3 regions of the Vreelandella profundi genome follow, and region 1 is predicted to be linked to each of the others. Evidence: predicted binding sites of a transcription regulator. Region 1 holds the regulator's gene; each other region holds the start of a gene.
The links. The regulator PhoB, encoded in region 1, activates phosphate uptake and scavenging genes when phosphate is short. The targets are predictions, from matches to a motif close to TGTCATANNNNTGTCANA.
Positions count from the first base shown of each region.

Region 2: a site for PhoB is predicted at 2,476-2,493, ahead of KUO20_RS10690 (DUF6482 family protein). Genes of this name have one in related genera too.
Region 3: a site for PhoB is predicted at 2,291-2,308, ahead of phnC (phosphonate ABC transporter ATP-binding protein). Genes of this name have one in related genera too.

Region 1 is NZ_CP077941.1:3,544,102-3,548,746, reverse strand. It holds gene KUO20_RS16280 (chorismate--pyruvate lyase family protein) at 1-241, shown strand, start outside; gene ubiA (4-hydroxybenzoate octaprenyltransferase) at 277-1,167, shown strand; gene phoB (phosphate regulon transcriptional regulator PhoB) at 1,279-1,968, shown strand; gene phoR (phosphate regulon sensor histidine kinase PhoR) at 1,971-3,263, shown strand; gene KUO20_RS16260 (hypothetical protein) at 3,567-3,878, shown strand; gene KUO20_RS16255 (hypothetical protein) at 4,516-4,645, shown strand, end outside.
Region 2 is NZ_CP077941.1:2,318,904-2,323,548, reverse strand. It holds gene KUO20_RS10710 (hypothetical protein) at 1-13, shown strand, start outside; gene rplI (50S ribosomal protein L9) at 29-475, shown strand; gene dnaB (replicative DNA helicase) at 678-2,066, shown strand; gene KUO20_RS10695 (hypothetical protein) at 2,099-2,392, shown strand; gene KUO20_RS10690 (DUF6482 family protein) at 2,569-2,871, shown strand; gene KUO20_RS10685 (thiol-disulfide oxidoreductase DCC family protein) at 2,890-3,288, opposite strand; gene hemH (ferrochelatase) at 3,484-4,563, shown strand.
Region 3 is NZ_CP077941.1:3,300,564-3,305,208, reverse strand. It holds gene KUO20_RS15135 (AbgT family transporter) at 1-887, opposite strand, end outside; gene KUO20_RS15130 (M20 metallopeptidase family protein) at 947-2,116, opposite strand; gene phnC (phosphonate ABC transporter ATP-binding protein) at 2,477-3,334, shown strand; gene phnD (phosphonate ABC transporter substrate-binding protein) at 3,383-4,423, shown strand; gene phnE (phosphonate ABC transporter, permease protein PhnE) at 4,523-4,645, shown strand, end outside.

The DNA of each region.
Region 1 (4,645 bases):
CCAGCGTTTAGACAGTTTGGGCGAGCGTTCGTTAGGCAGCTGGTTATTTCGGCAGCCAGATTTAGTGCGTGGGCCATTAGAGGCGACAACACAACGCCCGCCATTTGCTAGCCTAAATGGGATCGAGCAGGACGGTACCTGGGGTCGCCGCTCTGTCTTTACGCATGGCGGGCTGTCGCTATTAGTACAAGAGTATTTTTTGCTGGCGATGGCGGATGATCTTGATCTGCCTTCGCGCTAGGCTAACGGCTGCGTTTTCTTTTTCGTGAGGTAAGCATGGATCGTTCACTGTTGCGGCCGAAGGGATTGGCTCGCGTGGCAGACTTTTTACAACTGATGCGCTTAGATCGGCCCATCGGTACGTGGCTATTAATGTGGCCAGCCCTTTGGGCGCTATGGATTGCCGCGCAGGGCGTGCCGGGGCGAAACGTGCTGCTTATTTTTGTTGCCGGCGTTTACGCCATGCGTGCCGCGGGGTGTGTGGTGAATGACTATGCCGACCGTCATTTTGATGGGCATGTAAAGCGCACTAAAAATCGTCCTCTAGCCACCGGTCGTATTAGCGAAACCGAGGCCCAGCTGCTGTTTATCGCGCTTATAGCCGTTTCCTTCATTTTGGTGCTGCTGACCAATTGGTTCACGGTGATGCTCTCGCTGGGTGGCGTGCTGTTAGCGATTATTTATCCGTTTATGAAGCGCTACACCCACCTTCCTCAGGTGGTGCTGGGCGCCGCCTTTGCTTGGGCAATCCCCATGGCGTTTGGCGCTGTGCTCGGCTATGTCCCGCTGGAGGCGTGGTTATTGTTCTTTGCCAATGTGGTTTGGACGGTGGCGTATGACACCCAGTACGCCATGGTGGACCGCGACGATGATTTAAAAATCGGCATTAAATCGACAGCCGTGCTGTTTGGTAATGCGGACCGCGTCATTATTGCTTTGCTACAGGTGGTGACGTTACTGCTATTAGCGTGGGTGGGGTGGCGAGTGGGTCTAGGCGGCTTTTTCTGGTTAGGTCTTGTGGGAATGGCGGCCACTTTTCTGCATCAGCAGCGGTTAATTTTTCACCGCGCCCGGGATGCGTGCTTTCAGGCGTTCCTCAATAATTTTTGGTCAGGTTTGTTTATTTTCGCCGGTATTGCGTTAAGTTGGTGGCCTGTGGCGGGCTAATAACCGCCGCTGTCATGTAACTGTCATCAAGTCATGGTGTTATCGTCATCGATATGTCATTGAGCTGTTTTTATTTGAACTAGCTCTCTTTGCACACCTTGAGGCTCTGGTATGACTGCCAAGACCGTTTTGATTGTCGATGATGAGGCGCCGATCCGCGAGATGATTGCGGTAGCGCTGGAAATGGCTGACTATCGCGTGCTCGAAGCGGATAACGCTCAGGATGCTCATGCTTTGATCGTCGACCACCAGCCTGATTTACTGCTGCTTGATTGGATGATGCCTGGCACCAGCGGTATTGAGCTTGCTAGGCGCTTAAAGCGCGAAGAAGCCACCGCTGAGATCCCTATTATTATGCTGACCGCTAAAGGCGAAGAGGATAATAAGATTCAGGGGCTTGAAGCTGGCGCCGATGACTATATCACCAAGCCTTTTTCGCCTCGCGAGCTGGTGGCGCGGCTTAAAGCCGTTTTGCGTCGCGCAACGCCACGCGGTGTTGAAGATCCCGTCGAGGTTAATGGACTGCTGCTTGATCCGGTGAGCCATCGCGTCAGCACCGATGGGAAGGCGCTTGAGATGGGCCCAACGGAATATCGCCTGCTGCAGTTCTTTATGACGCACCAGGAGCGCGCTTACACGCGTAGCCAGCTGCTTGATCAAGTGTGGGGTGGCAACGTGTATGTTGAAGAACGCACGGTAGATGTACATATTCGTCGGTTGCGCAAAGCGCTGGGCGAAACACATCAAAATCTGATTCAAACGGTTCGGGGCACCGGTTACCGTTTCTCTTCACGGGTATAAATGTGCGTCTATGGAGCCGTGAACTGTGGCAACTGGCCTGGCTAGCCACGCTGGGCACAGGCATTGGCTGGCTATTGGATGAAGCAGGGCTTGGGCTGGCGTCTGGACTGGCAGTGTACCTGTTTTATCACTTGCGGCAGCTGCGCGCGCTGTATCGATGGCTAACCCTGCAACCCCATGATGAACCGCCTGCTGCTAAGGGGCTATGGGGCGAACTGTTTGATCGTTTATACCGCTATCAAAAAAGTCAGCGTATTACCCAAAGTCGACTGCGTGCCACCTTGGCGCGTATTCAAGAGTCGTCAGAAGCGATGCGCGACAGCGTCGTTATGCTCGACCGCCATGGCGATCTAGAGTGGTGGAACAGCGCCGCAACCACGATGCTAGGCCTGCAAACGGCCCATGACCGTGGTCAGCACATTACCAATTTACTCCGCGATCCAGGCTTTATAAGCTACTTCAACGCCCGTCACTATAGTGAACCGCTAACGCTGACATCTCCCATTGATGAGCGATGCATTCTGCAGTACCAAATTACCCTGTACGGCGACGATGAGCGGCTAGTGATGGCGAGAGACATTACGCGCCTGCATCGCTTGGAGCAGATGCGCCGTGATTTTGTGGCCAATGTGTCTCACGAGCTGCGTACGCCGCTAACCGTTCTTTCCGGCTATTTAGAAACCTATGGCGATCTTGCCGAGCAGCTACCTCCGCGCTTGGGTAAAGGTATTTACCAAATGCAGGAGCAGACGCAGCGCATGCAGAATCTGGTCAATGATCTATTGCTGCTGTCCCGGTTAGAAATTGACCAAAGTGGCAAGGACCATCAGCCCTTGTCGCTGGGGCCGTTGCTGCAGAGCGTTTGTGATGATGCGCTAGCGCTATCGGGTCAGCGGCATACCATTCTCATTGCACTTGAGAGCAATGCACGCCTGCTCGGAAGTGAGCAGGAAATGCGCAGCGCGATTTCTAATCTCGCTTTTAACGCTGTTCGCTATACGCCGCCTGGGAGCCACATCACGTTGCGCTGGCAAGATAGCCAAGCGGGCGGCGCTTGCATTGAGGTTGAGGACAACGGTGAGGGCATTGATCCGGTGCACATTCCTCGGCTGACCGAACGCTTCTACCGCGTTGATAAAGGGCGCAGTACGACAACGGGCGGTACAGGTTTGGGCTTGGCCATTGTCAAGCACGTGCTGCTGCGCCATGATGCGCAGCTTCTGATTGAATCTCACCCGGGTAAGGGTGCCTTATTCCGCTGCAAATTCCCCGCTTCGCGCCTTAGCCCACCCTGAAAGTAGATGCTATGCACAATCTCTGTAGAAGTGTGCAATATTGGCATACAAGATTGGTAAAACTTTGCTCATGTGCCATTTTTACACACTCTCTGGGCATGCTTAATCGTTAACTAAGATTTATTTTATGGTTTATTTTTTATTAAATTATTGATTTTATTAAAAATTAATTAATAGTGACAGCTTTTGGCATGCCCGCTGCAACATTTATAAATAAGTAAGAGAGATGACCGCAGGAATTGCTGGCTGACATTAGCCTTTCTTTCTTAATTAAGCGGTTTAAACAGCGATCGGAGGTGGAATATGATGTCCAAGGAATTACTCAAGAAAGCTGGCATTTTAGGTTTAACGTTTGGCTTGATGGCTAGCCCACTCGCGTTCGCAGAATCTGAGCAAAGCACGGCAATTGATCAGAATAAAGGCATTACTGCGGATGATGAGGCGATGGAGCCGAAAGGTAACCACACGGATACCGCTAGTGAGCGTGGCCAGCACGATTTGACGCACGATGAAGGCGATGGCGCCAGCAACATGGAGCCCGAGTCTACCAGTAACTCAGATGATGCTAATTTTGAAAGCACAGAAGAGTTACCAGAAGAAAATAGCGGTATGTAACTGTAGTTCTGAAAAATAGTACTGAACGACAGTACCAAGAGTCTGTAAAGGCTCTGCTATAGGGATATATTTGGATTCAAGGATGAATCAATAGGCAATCAGCACGTTAGTCAGGGTAGCATCCAAGGTTGGAGCCCCGCACAAGGAATGGAAGCTAACGTCAATATTACCTATCTGCAAGTTAGACATTAAGCCTCACCTCCGGTGGGGCTTTGTTTTTTTTTGCCGTCAGCCGTTTTTCCGTTCTCCGTCGCTGCTGGCTTTTCCTGCCCTTAGTTTTTCTTATTAAATATGGCTGACTAGGTTCACTCGTCGTTAGTGATACCGCTCACTCCTATCCTTTTTACAGTACAGAACCTCTGCATCTTCTTATCGTCTATGTGTCAAAAAGGCACATACAAATTTGCGCATGTGTCATTAGTGCACAATTATTTAGTGCGATTATTGTTTTTGCGTTATATTATTGCGCGCAACATACGCAATATATACTATTGATTAATGGCGTTTTTTGTAATTTATGCTAGAGGTGGCATTCTTTGTGCTTACTAAGGGCAAGGAAGTTGATTAAGTTAAAAGTTTGCCATCAAGGCGCTTCTTCTTCCACGCCAGCGTTACCAACAGTTCCAGGAGTGTCAAAATGTTAAATATTTTTGTTAAAAAAGTAGCTTTAGTGGGTATTTCACTAACGTTATTGGCTAGCCCCTTTGCTTTTGCAAATTTTTCAATCAAAGCTAACCAAGACCGTGCGGTTGATATTGAACCCATTC
Region 2 (4,645 bases), 1.2 Mb from region 1:
CCGCAGCAACTGACAAGAGGTTTACGAGATGGAAGTCATTCTGCTCGACAACATTGGTAAGCTGGGCGGCCTGGGTGACAAGGTCACTGTTAAGCCTGGTTATGGTCGTAACTATTTGGTGCCTTACGGTTTAGCCGTACCGGCCACCAAAGACAACATCGAAGCGTTTGAAGTACAGCGCGCTGAGCTCGAAGCGCAAGCCGCTGAGCGTAAAGCAGAAGCTGAAGCGCGTGCTGAACAGTTGAACGACATCGAACTGTCTTTGGTTTCCAAAGCAGGCGACGAAGGCAAACTGTTTGGTTCGATTGGTCCACGTGACCTGGCCGACGCAATTTCCTCTGCTGGCATCGATGTTGCCAAGAGCGAAGTACGTATGCCGAATGGCCCGATTCGTCAAACTGGCGAATACGACATCGCGCTACACTTGCACGCTGAAGTGGACGCCGTTGTACGCGTGGTCGTCGTTGCAGAGTAATTCTTTGCGCTGACACGTACGCTTCAAAAGGCGCGGGTTTTCCCGCGCCTTTTGTTATTTCTGGACGTTGCCTAAATTATCCAGCGCATGAACGCCGGGTACTTTAAGGCAACATCTTGATGATGTGGGTCGTCGCGCGGTATGGGCTCGGCTAAGATAAGCACCTTCACTGGGTACGTTGTCGTATTTAAAGGAGCTTGCTATGCAGGACACGCCTTCTGCTGATAAAGAAACGGCCGCGCTAAAACTGCCGCCGCATTCGCTTGAGGCAGAGCAGTCGGTATTAGGCGGGCTCATGCTGGATAATCAGGCGTGGGATAACGTCTCAGAGCGTCTGGTCGCCGATGATTTTTATCGCTATGAGCATCGGTTGGTGTTCAACGTGATGATCCACTTAGCCGAGTCCGCACAGCCGCTGGACGTAGTGACGATCTCTGAGGCGCTGGAAGCACGCGACCACCTGGATACCGTGGGTGGGCTGGCCTTTCTGGCCGAGCTTGCGCGTAACACGCCGTCTGCCAGCAATATTCGCGCCTATGCCGACATTGTGCGTGAGCGTGCCACGCTGCGTAAGCTGATCCGTGCGGCTAGTCAAATTGCTGACAGCGCCTTTACGCCTCAAGGGCGTCCGGCGGATGAACTGCTCAATGAAGCCGAGCGGCTAGTGTTCCAGATTGCTGAGGAACGCCCCAAAACGGGCGGCCCTATCGGCATGAGTGAGCTGCTTACCAAAGCCGTTGACCGTATTGACGAGTTGTTTAACCTGAAGGGTGAGATGACCGGCCTTTCGACGGGCTTTCGTGACCTGGACGAAATGACCACGGGTCTGCAGCCATCGGATATGGTGGTTATTGCTGGCCGGCCATCGATGGGTAAAACTACGTTTGCCATGAACCTGGTCGAGCATGCGGTCATCGCCAGCGACAAGCCGGTGATGGTGTTCTCGATGGAGATGCCCGCGGAATCGTTGATGCTGAGGATGCTGTCTTCGCTGGGTCGGATTGACCAAACCCGTGTTCGTACCGGTCAATTAGAAGACGAAGACTGGCCACGCTTAACCTCGGCGGTGAATCTGCTCAAAGATAAGCAGCTGTTTATCGATGATACTGCCGCATTGTCGCCCAATGAAATGCGTTCCAGGATGCGTCGAGTAGTTCGTGAGCATGGCAACATTGCGCTGGTCATGATCGATTATCTTCAGCTAATGCAGATCCCCGGCTTCAGTGAAAACCGCACCGGCGAGATTTCGGAAATTTCGCGCTCTTTGAAAGGCTTAGCGAAAGAATTTAATTGCCCGGTGGTCGCGCTTTCACAGCTGAACCGCTCGTTGGAGCAGCGTCCTAACAAGCGTCCTATCATGTCGGATCTGCGTGAGTCGGGCGCTATCGAGCAGGATGCTGATGTTATCGCTTTTGTTTATCGCGATGAAGTTTATAACCCTGACAATCCCGACAACCAAGGGATTGCCGAGTTAATTATTGGTAAGCAGCGTAACGGGCCTATCGGTACGGTGCATATGGCGTTTATCGGTAAGTATACGCGCTTTGAAGATTTAGCCCCGGATAGCTACGGCGATTCGTTTGGCGATTAACTTGATGTGTAATGTAAAAACGGGAGTAGCAAATGGCAGGTGGATTTCGGCGCGGTAATCGGCAGCGTCTTCCTAAGCTTGAAGGTCGCGGTGAGCTACAGTCACTAGAGCGGGAAGGGCCTTTCAAAGAGTGGCTGGGTATGCCGGATCTTTATCGTTACCACCTGGTAGTGGAGGGCGAGAAATACAGCTATCAAACCGAAGACGGAGAGGTTCCCGTCACCGTGGGCGATAAAGTGGTTTTCCGCTATAAAGAAACGAAAGGTGGCAATTGGATTGATCGTAATTCACTGGGTAAAGCGATCGATCCCTCTGAATATCAGTAATTAACCGCATTTGTTGACGCTTTGGTCAGGAACTCTCTTGCACTACTGCCGTCTTAGTTGTTGAATATCATGAAGCTGAAAATTGTCATGACAATGTAATAATCAGGCAACTTAAATGTCATAGGGCACAGCCATGCTGTGCCCTATTTAGTATGTATCAATAATAGGAGTGAACCATGGAGTTGAAAGATCTTAAACAGTTTGTCGCCAGCCACGACAACTTCGAAATACGCGTGATTACCCATTCGGGTAGTCGTTTTTATCAAATTGAGTTAGAGGATGTTGAAGGCGAGCGCCATATGTTAACGCAGCGCAATAAGCCGATGTTGTTCCGTTCGTTAGATGACGTTTATATGGAGCTTAAGCGCGCCGCGATTCACCGTGCCTATTTAGTCCAGCACGTGCCTCACGATGAAGTCATTGGTCGCGACACGCACTACAGTGAGCCACTTACTTCGCGTATGCCGCTAGTCTTTTAACGCGTTTAAGTCACCTTGCTAAGCTTTAGATTGACGTTTTTCCCACCACTGCCCGATTCGTATTCGGCGACGGGCAAAAAACCGGTAACCCGCGTTCATTAAGCCGCGTATCCCCGGCAAGCACGATATCCATACCAGCCGCCGGTAGCCCAATACCGCATACAGGGCACGGCTGGCATCCATGCCGATATACCATTTTCCCTGAATATCGTGTAAATGCAGCTGCCCCATCATGGCGGTGAATTCGCATCCGTGCGTTTGCGCGTTAAAATGATGTGCCTGGATATCCACTAATGTGATGTGTTCTCGGTGGCGATGTTTGGCTAGCCAGGCAATTTCTTGGCGGCAGAAGGGGCAGTGACCGTCGTGAAATAGAGTAACCGGAGGATGGGCCTGCAGCGGCGTAAAACGGTTCATAGCGGTTCGCCTATCGGTGGCTATTTGCAACATAGTTATACAATTGATGATGATAGTATAACTTTATGTCAGCAGTTTGCCGATAAGTGATAGCATTTACGGGGCCGCTTGGCAGTTAAGCCATAATGTTGTGCGTTTTTTATGTTTTTAATTACCAATTTTTCAATTGCTTAGGTATTTTCGGGAGTAAATCTAATGACCGAAAGCGTCGTCAAAGATCAGCCTGGAGCAGGGCGCTTAGCGCATGCGTCCAGTGATCACCCGCCGGTACCGCGTGCCAAAGTGGGTGTTGTGCTCGCGAATTTGGGTACGCCGGATGCCACGGACTATTGGTCTGTGCGTCGTTATTTAAACGAGTTTCTCTCTGATCAGCGCGTAGTCGACTATGCGCGCTGGAAATGGCAGCCGCTGCTGCAACTGATTGTTTTGAGCAAGCGGCCATTCTCGTCGGGCAAGGCGTATCGCAGTATCTGGAATAAAGAAAAAAATGAAAGTCCGCTACTGACCATAACCCGCGCGCAGACCGTGAAAATGACGGCGCGCTTAAAGGCGCTTTATGGTGATGATGTTGAAGTTGATTTCTGTATGCGCTATGGGAATCCTTCAACTAAAAGTGTGCTGACGCGCTTGAAAGAGAAAGGCTGTGAAAAAATCGTATTTTTTCCGCTTTATCCTCAATACGGTTCGCCAACGACAGCATCGGCTAATGACCAGGCGTTTCGCACGTTAATGAAGATGAAGTGGCAGCCGTACATTCGCACGGTGCCCGCGTATTTTGATCATCCTATTTACCTTCAGGCGCTGGCTAACTCTGTGCAAGAGGCTTACGCCGGGTTGCCGACGCGGCCAACCAAGCTGGTGGCTAGCTATCACGGGGTTCCAGAGCGCTACCTGATGCAAGGGGATCCCTATCACTGCCAGTGCCAGAAAACAACGCGGCTGCTGCGCGAGCAGCTCGGCTTCAGCAAAGAAGACGTGGATACGGCTTTTCAATCGAAGTTTGGCCCTGAGACGTGGCTGGGGCCGGCGACCGTTAAGCACGTGGCCGAGTTGGCTCGACAGGGGCACAAGCACATCGCGGTTATTTCGCCCGCTTTCTCATCAGACTGCATTGAGACACTGGAAGAGATAGAAGAAGAAATTCGCGATAGCTTTATGGCGGCAGGTGGTGAAACGTTTAGCTACATACCGTGCTTGAATGATCGCGACGACCATATAGAGGCACTGCTCGCGGTGATTAATAATGAATTAGCCGGATGGTTGCCCACCCGCTAATTTTTTTAGAGTGGCGCAACAACAGCCGTAGCGGGGTTTACTTCGCTGCGGCTGTTTGCATTTAAGCGTTTGACTGGTCAGA
Region 3 (4,645 bases), 240 kb from region 1:
GAGCGCAAGAAAGGCGACGGAATTAGACCGCCTTCTTCATTGCGCAGCGGCGACGCCTCAGGAACCACCGCAATAAGCACCAAAGCCAGATAAATTAGGGTGGCAAAACCGACACGTTTGAGCCCCTTTTTCTCCGCAGCGGTTAACTCCGGTTTGACGATGTCCGTTTTGAAGTTTTTGTCCATCGGTAGGGTGCGCTGAAGCCTTGGCTCCACTATTTTGTCGATGATTAATGTGCCAACGATAGCCAGCACGAAGACTGAGCAGGCAACGAAGTAGTAGTTATCGACCGGCGAAATATAGGCGTCGGGATCGACTAGGCGTGCCGCATCGGTGGTAATGCCCGCAAACAGCGCGTCTCCCACAGTGATGAACAGGCTGGCATCAAAGCCAGCGCCTGCGGCAGCGTAGGCCGCAGCGGCCCCGGCAATAGGATGACGGCCCACTGAGTAGTACAGCATGGCCGCCAGGGGGATCAGAATAAGATAGTTAGCATCGGATGCAATGCTGCCACAAATGCCCGCCAGAAATACGCAGAAGGTAAGCAGAGAAGGCGGTGCTTTGGCCACACTAGCCTGCATCAGGGTCGACATTAGGCCTACTTTATCCGCAAGGCCGATGCCGAACATGACTACCAGAATAAGTCCCAGCGGAGGGAAGTTTACAAAGTTACTGACCACGCTGGTCAGCATGAACTCGATTCCATCTGCAGAAAGCAGATTGCGAACGGCAACATTGTCGCCCGTTTGTGGATTGATGGCAGAAACACCAAACATCGCGAGAATGGCGGAGATAATCACCACAATGGCGGCCAGAATGGCAAACAGAATAAACGGATGTGGGAGTTTATTGCCCACCCGCTCAATAGAGGAAAGTACGCCTTGCATCGTTTTAGCCCTTATTGTTAAACGTTATTTTTTAATCTTAATGGATTGAAGGGAGGCCACTAACGCTGGGATAAAACGCTTTTTGCCAGGGCCACGAACATGCCGCCAGCGACCGGTAATATGTGATCATTGAAGTCATACTTTTCGTTGTGTAGATAAGCGCTGTCGCCGTTACCGACAAAGAAAAAGCAGCCGGGCACTTCCTGTAGATAAAATGCAAAGTCCTCTGCGCCCATGGTAGGCATGTAATCTAGCTGCTGAATATCGTCACTAACCGCATGCTCAGCGGCTATTGCCAGGACTCTTTCTGACCATTCTGGGTCGTTAACCAGCGGCGGAATTTGATGAAGATGCTCAATCTGGAAATGCGCACCGTGGGCTGCACATACACCCTGTATTACCTGCTCTAATTTGCCGGTCAGCGCCTCACGGGAAGAAGGGCGGTCACTGCGAATATTGATCAGCAGTTCAGCATGGCCGGGAATGACATTGGCGGCATCACCAGCGTGGAAAGACGCTACCGTAATCACGCCAGCTTCGAGCGGAGACTTATGGCGAGCCACCAATCCCTGTAACTGCTGTACCAGTGATGCGCCTACGTAAATAGGATCAACCGCCAAGTGTGGCATGGCGGCATGGCCGGAAACGCCCTTAATAATGACTTTGTAAGTGTCGTTACCGCCCATTGCCGAACCAGATTTGACGAATAGCTGGCCCGCTGGAAAACCAGGGCGATTATGGTAGCCAAACACGGCGGATACCTTGGGATTTTCCAGCACGCCTGCCTTGACCATTAAGTCTGCACCGTTACCGCCTTCCTCTCCTGGCTGGAACAGCAGCTTTATATAGCCGCATAGCTCATCGCGCATCGCCATAATGGCTTCGGCGGCAAGCAGTAGCGTGGCGGTGTGCCCGTCGTGGCCGCAGGCATGCATTAGACCGTCCCGCTGGGAGCAGTGATCAAAAGCGTTAGCTTCAAGAATAGGAAGAGCATCCATATCGGCTCGGAAAGCAATCACAGGGCCGTCTCGCCCAGTGTCCAGCTCAGCCATCACACCCGTGATAGCAATGCCCTCGGTGACCTTGTAACCAAGCGCACGAAGTTGTTTTGCAACGATCGTCGCGGTGTCGGTTTCCTGGAATTTAAGCTCAGGGTTTTGATGAAGTCTATGCCGCAGCGCGGTGGCATCTTGCAGCTGTTTTTCTGAGAAAACGTGTTTTGAAAGCATTGCCTGTTCCTGCCGTTATTAGCGTCATTATTTTAGAGGCTATAAGCTAAGCGACTTAGCGGGCAGGAAGTAGGGGCTAGCGTGACAAGTTTGTTGCTTTTTGAGCAACGGTTTAGCCACCTTCAACCTTTCCGTCGTCAGGATAGAAAACATAAAAAAATAAAATGACTGACTGATGGCAGATGAATGACAAAAACATTTCAATCGGAGCCAAGTAGTTGATATGTCGCTATGGGATCGCGGATGTTCACTCTGAAAAGGCCATACGGCTGCGAAAATTATCATCAAACTGACATTGTCTAGACAACTGACAGTCATCTTGCTCGCCCAGAATGACGCCATCCCCAGAGGAGAAGCGTCATGTCTATTTCTACTATTCACGTTGAAGGTTTAAACAAATCGTTCGGGCACCGCCAGGTGCTCGACGACGTTAGCTTTCGCGTTTCACCGGGCGAAATGGTTGCGTTGATTGGTCCATCCGGTTCGGGTAAGTCCACGCTATTGCGCCACCTGGTCGGCCTTACCTGCAGCAATCGGGCGCAGGGCGGGCGCGTCTCGTTGATGGATCGCGAAGTGCAGGCCAGTGGCCGCCTACGCCGTGCCGCTCGCATTGAGCGATGCCGCACCGGTTATATCTTCCAGCAGTTCAATTTGGTTGGCCGCCTAAGTGTGATGACCAACGTGCTGATCGGGCGGCTGGGAAGCATGTCTCGCTTGCGCGCCCTGTTGGGGCGATTCACCGCTGAGGAGCGCCAGCGCGCACGGGCCTGTCTGGCCCGCGTTGGCTTGGAAGATATAGTGGACCAGCGGGCCAACACGCTTTCCGGTGGACAGATGCAGCGAGTTGCGATTGCACGGGTGTTGATGCAAGACGCCGATTTGATCCTGGCCGATGAGCCGATTGCATCGCTTGACCCGCGCAGTGCTCGTGAAGTGATGGAAATTCTTAGCCGTATTCACGCTGAAGATGGCCGCACGGTCGTCGTCACTCTGCATCAAGTCGATATTGCGCGCCGCTACTGCCATCGCGCGATCGCGCTTAAGGATGGTCGCCTGTATTTCGATGGTCCCATTGGTGAACTCACCGACTCACGTCTGCAGGCCCTTTATGAAAATGCCGGTCTAGATGAACTTCGCGCTGGCGAAGCTTTAAGTGGAGAAGCGTTGCCCACTCATCGTCGAGGCGGGACTCCGCCAGCAGCGCCTGCGTTTGTTTAATGCCAGCGACCCCGTAGCAGATAACCCTATTACCTTGGAGAAGCACCCATGATCCTGGCCTCTGTTCGTCGTTTTACCTTGCCGTTAATCGCTGGATTTGGCCTTGTCGCCAGCGCCCAGCTTGCCGCTGCTGACACGCTCAAATTTGGCATTATTTCCACTGAGTCAAGCCAGAATCAGCAGCCGTTGTGGCAGCCGTTCCTGGACGACATGTCGGCAAGTCTTGGCATGGAGGTAGAGCCGTTTTTTGCCACCGATTACGCGGCGGTCATCCAGGCAATGCGGTTCGATCAAATTGACTTGGCTTGGTACGGCAATAAGTCGGCCATGGAAGCCGTAGACCGTGCTGGTGGCGAGGTGTTTGCTCAGACGATTCCGGAAAGTGGCCAGCCAGGCTACTGGAGTTTAATGATTGTGCATCAGGACAGCGATCTGCACAGCATCGACGACGTGCTGGCTAACGCCTCAGGTCTCGTGTTTGGTAATGGTGATCCAAATTCCACCTCGGGCTATTTAGTACCGGGTTACTACGTATTTGCTGAAAATGGCATTGATGCCTCCACGGCCTTTAAGCGCACCTTGAACTCCAGCCATGAGACTAACGCGCTTTCGGTGGCCAATCGCCAGGTTGATGTCGCCACCTTCAATAGCGAGGGTATGGAGCGCTTGGAGATCACCGCGCCCGAGAAAGCGGAGCAATTGCGCGTGGTCTGGAAATCGCCGTTGATTCCGTCAGACCCCTTGGTGTGGCGCACCAACCTGCCGGAAGAAACCAAAGAAAACCTGCGTAACTTCTTCTTTAACTATGGTGAAACTGATGCAGAACAGGCCATTTTAACGCCGCTGCAGTGGGATCACTTTGAAGCTTCCAATAACGACGCTCTGTTACCGATTCGCCAGCTTGCACTGTTCAAAAAGCGTGCGGACGTGGCCAATAACGACCGTTTGTCTGACGCCGATCGTGAAGCGCAGATAGCCGAGCTTGATGCTCAGTTGGAAGCCCTCAATGCACGTCTTCAAGCGTTAGAAGGCGCCATGCCTGAAGACGCAGAATCTGAAGATGTCCACGCAGTTGCCTCCGCTGGCTGACATAGCCATCCCGGTTCATACATATACATCACCTCAGTTCATATCTATACACCACCCAAGGCGGGGGAGCGCAGGCTGCTTACCCCGCCCGGAGCAACCATGAACACCCATACGTCTCAACGTCCACTCACAGTGCCTCGGCGGCGTAGCTGGCTCTCGCTAATGGGCTGGTTTGTGTTACTTAGCGTGTTGGTCTGGTCCTGGCAGGGTGCCGAGCTACGC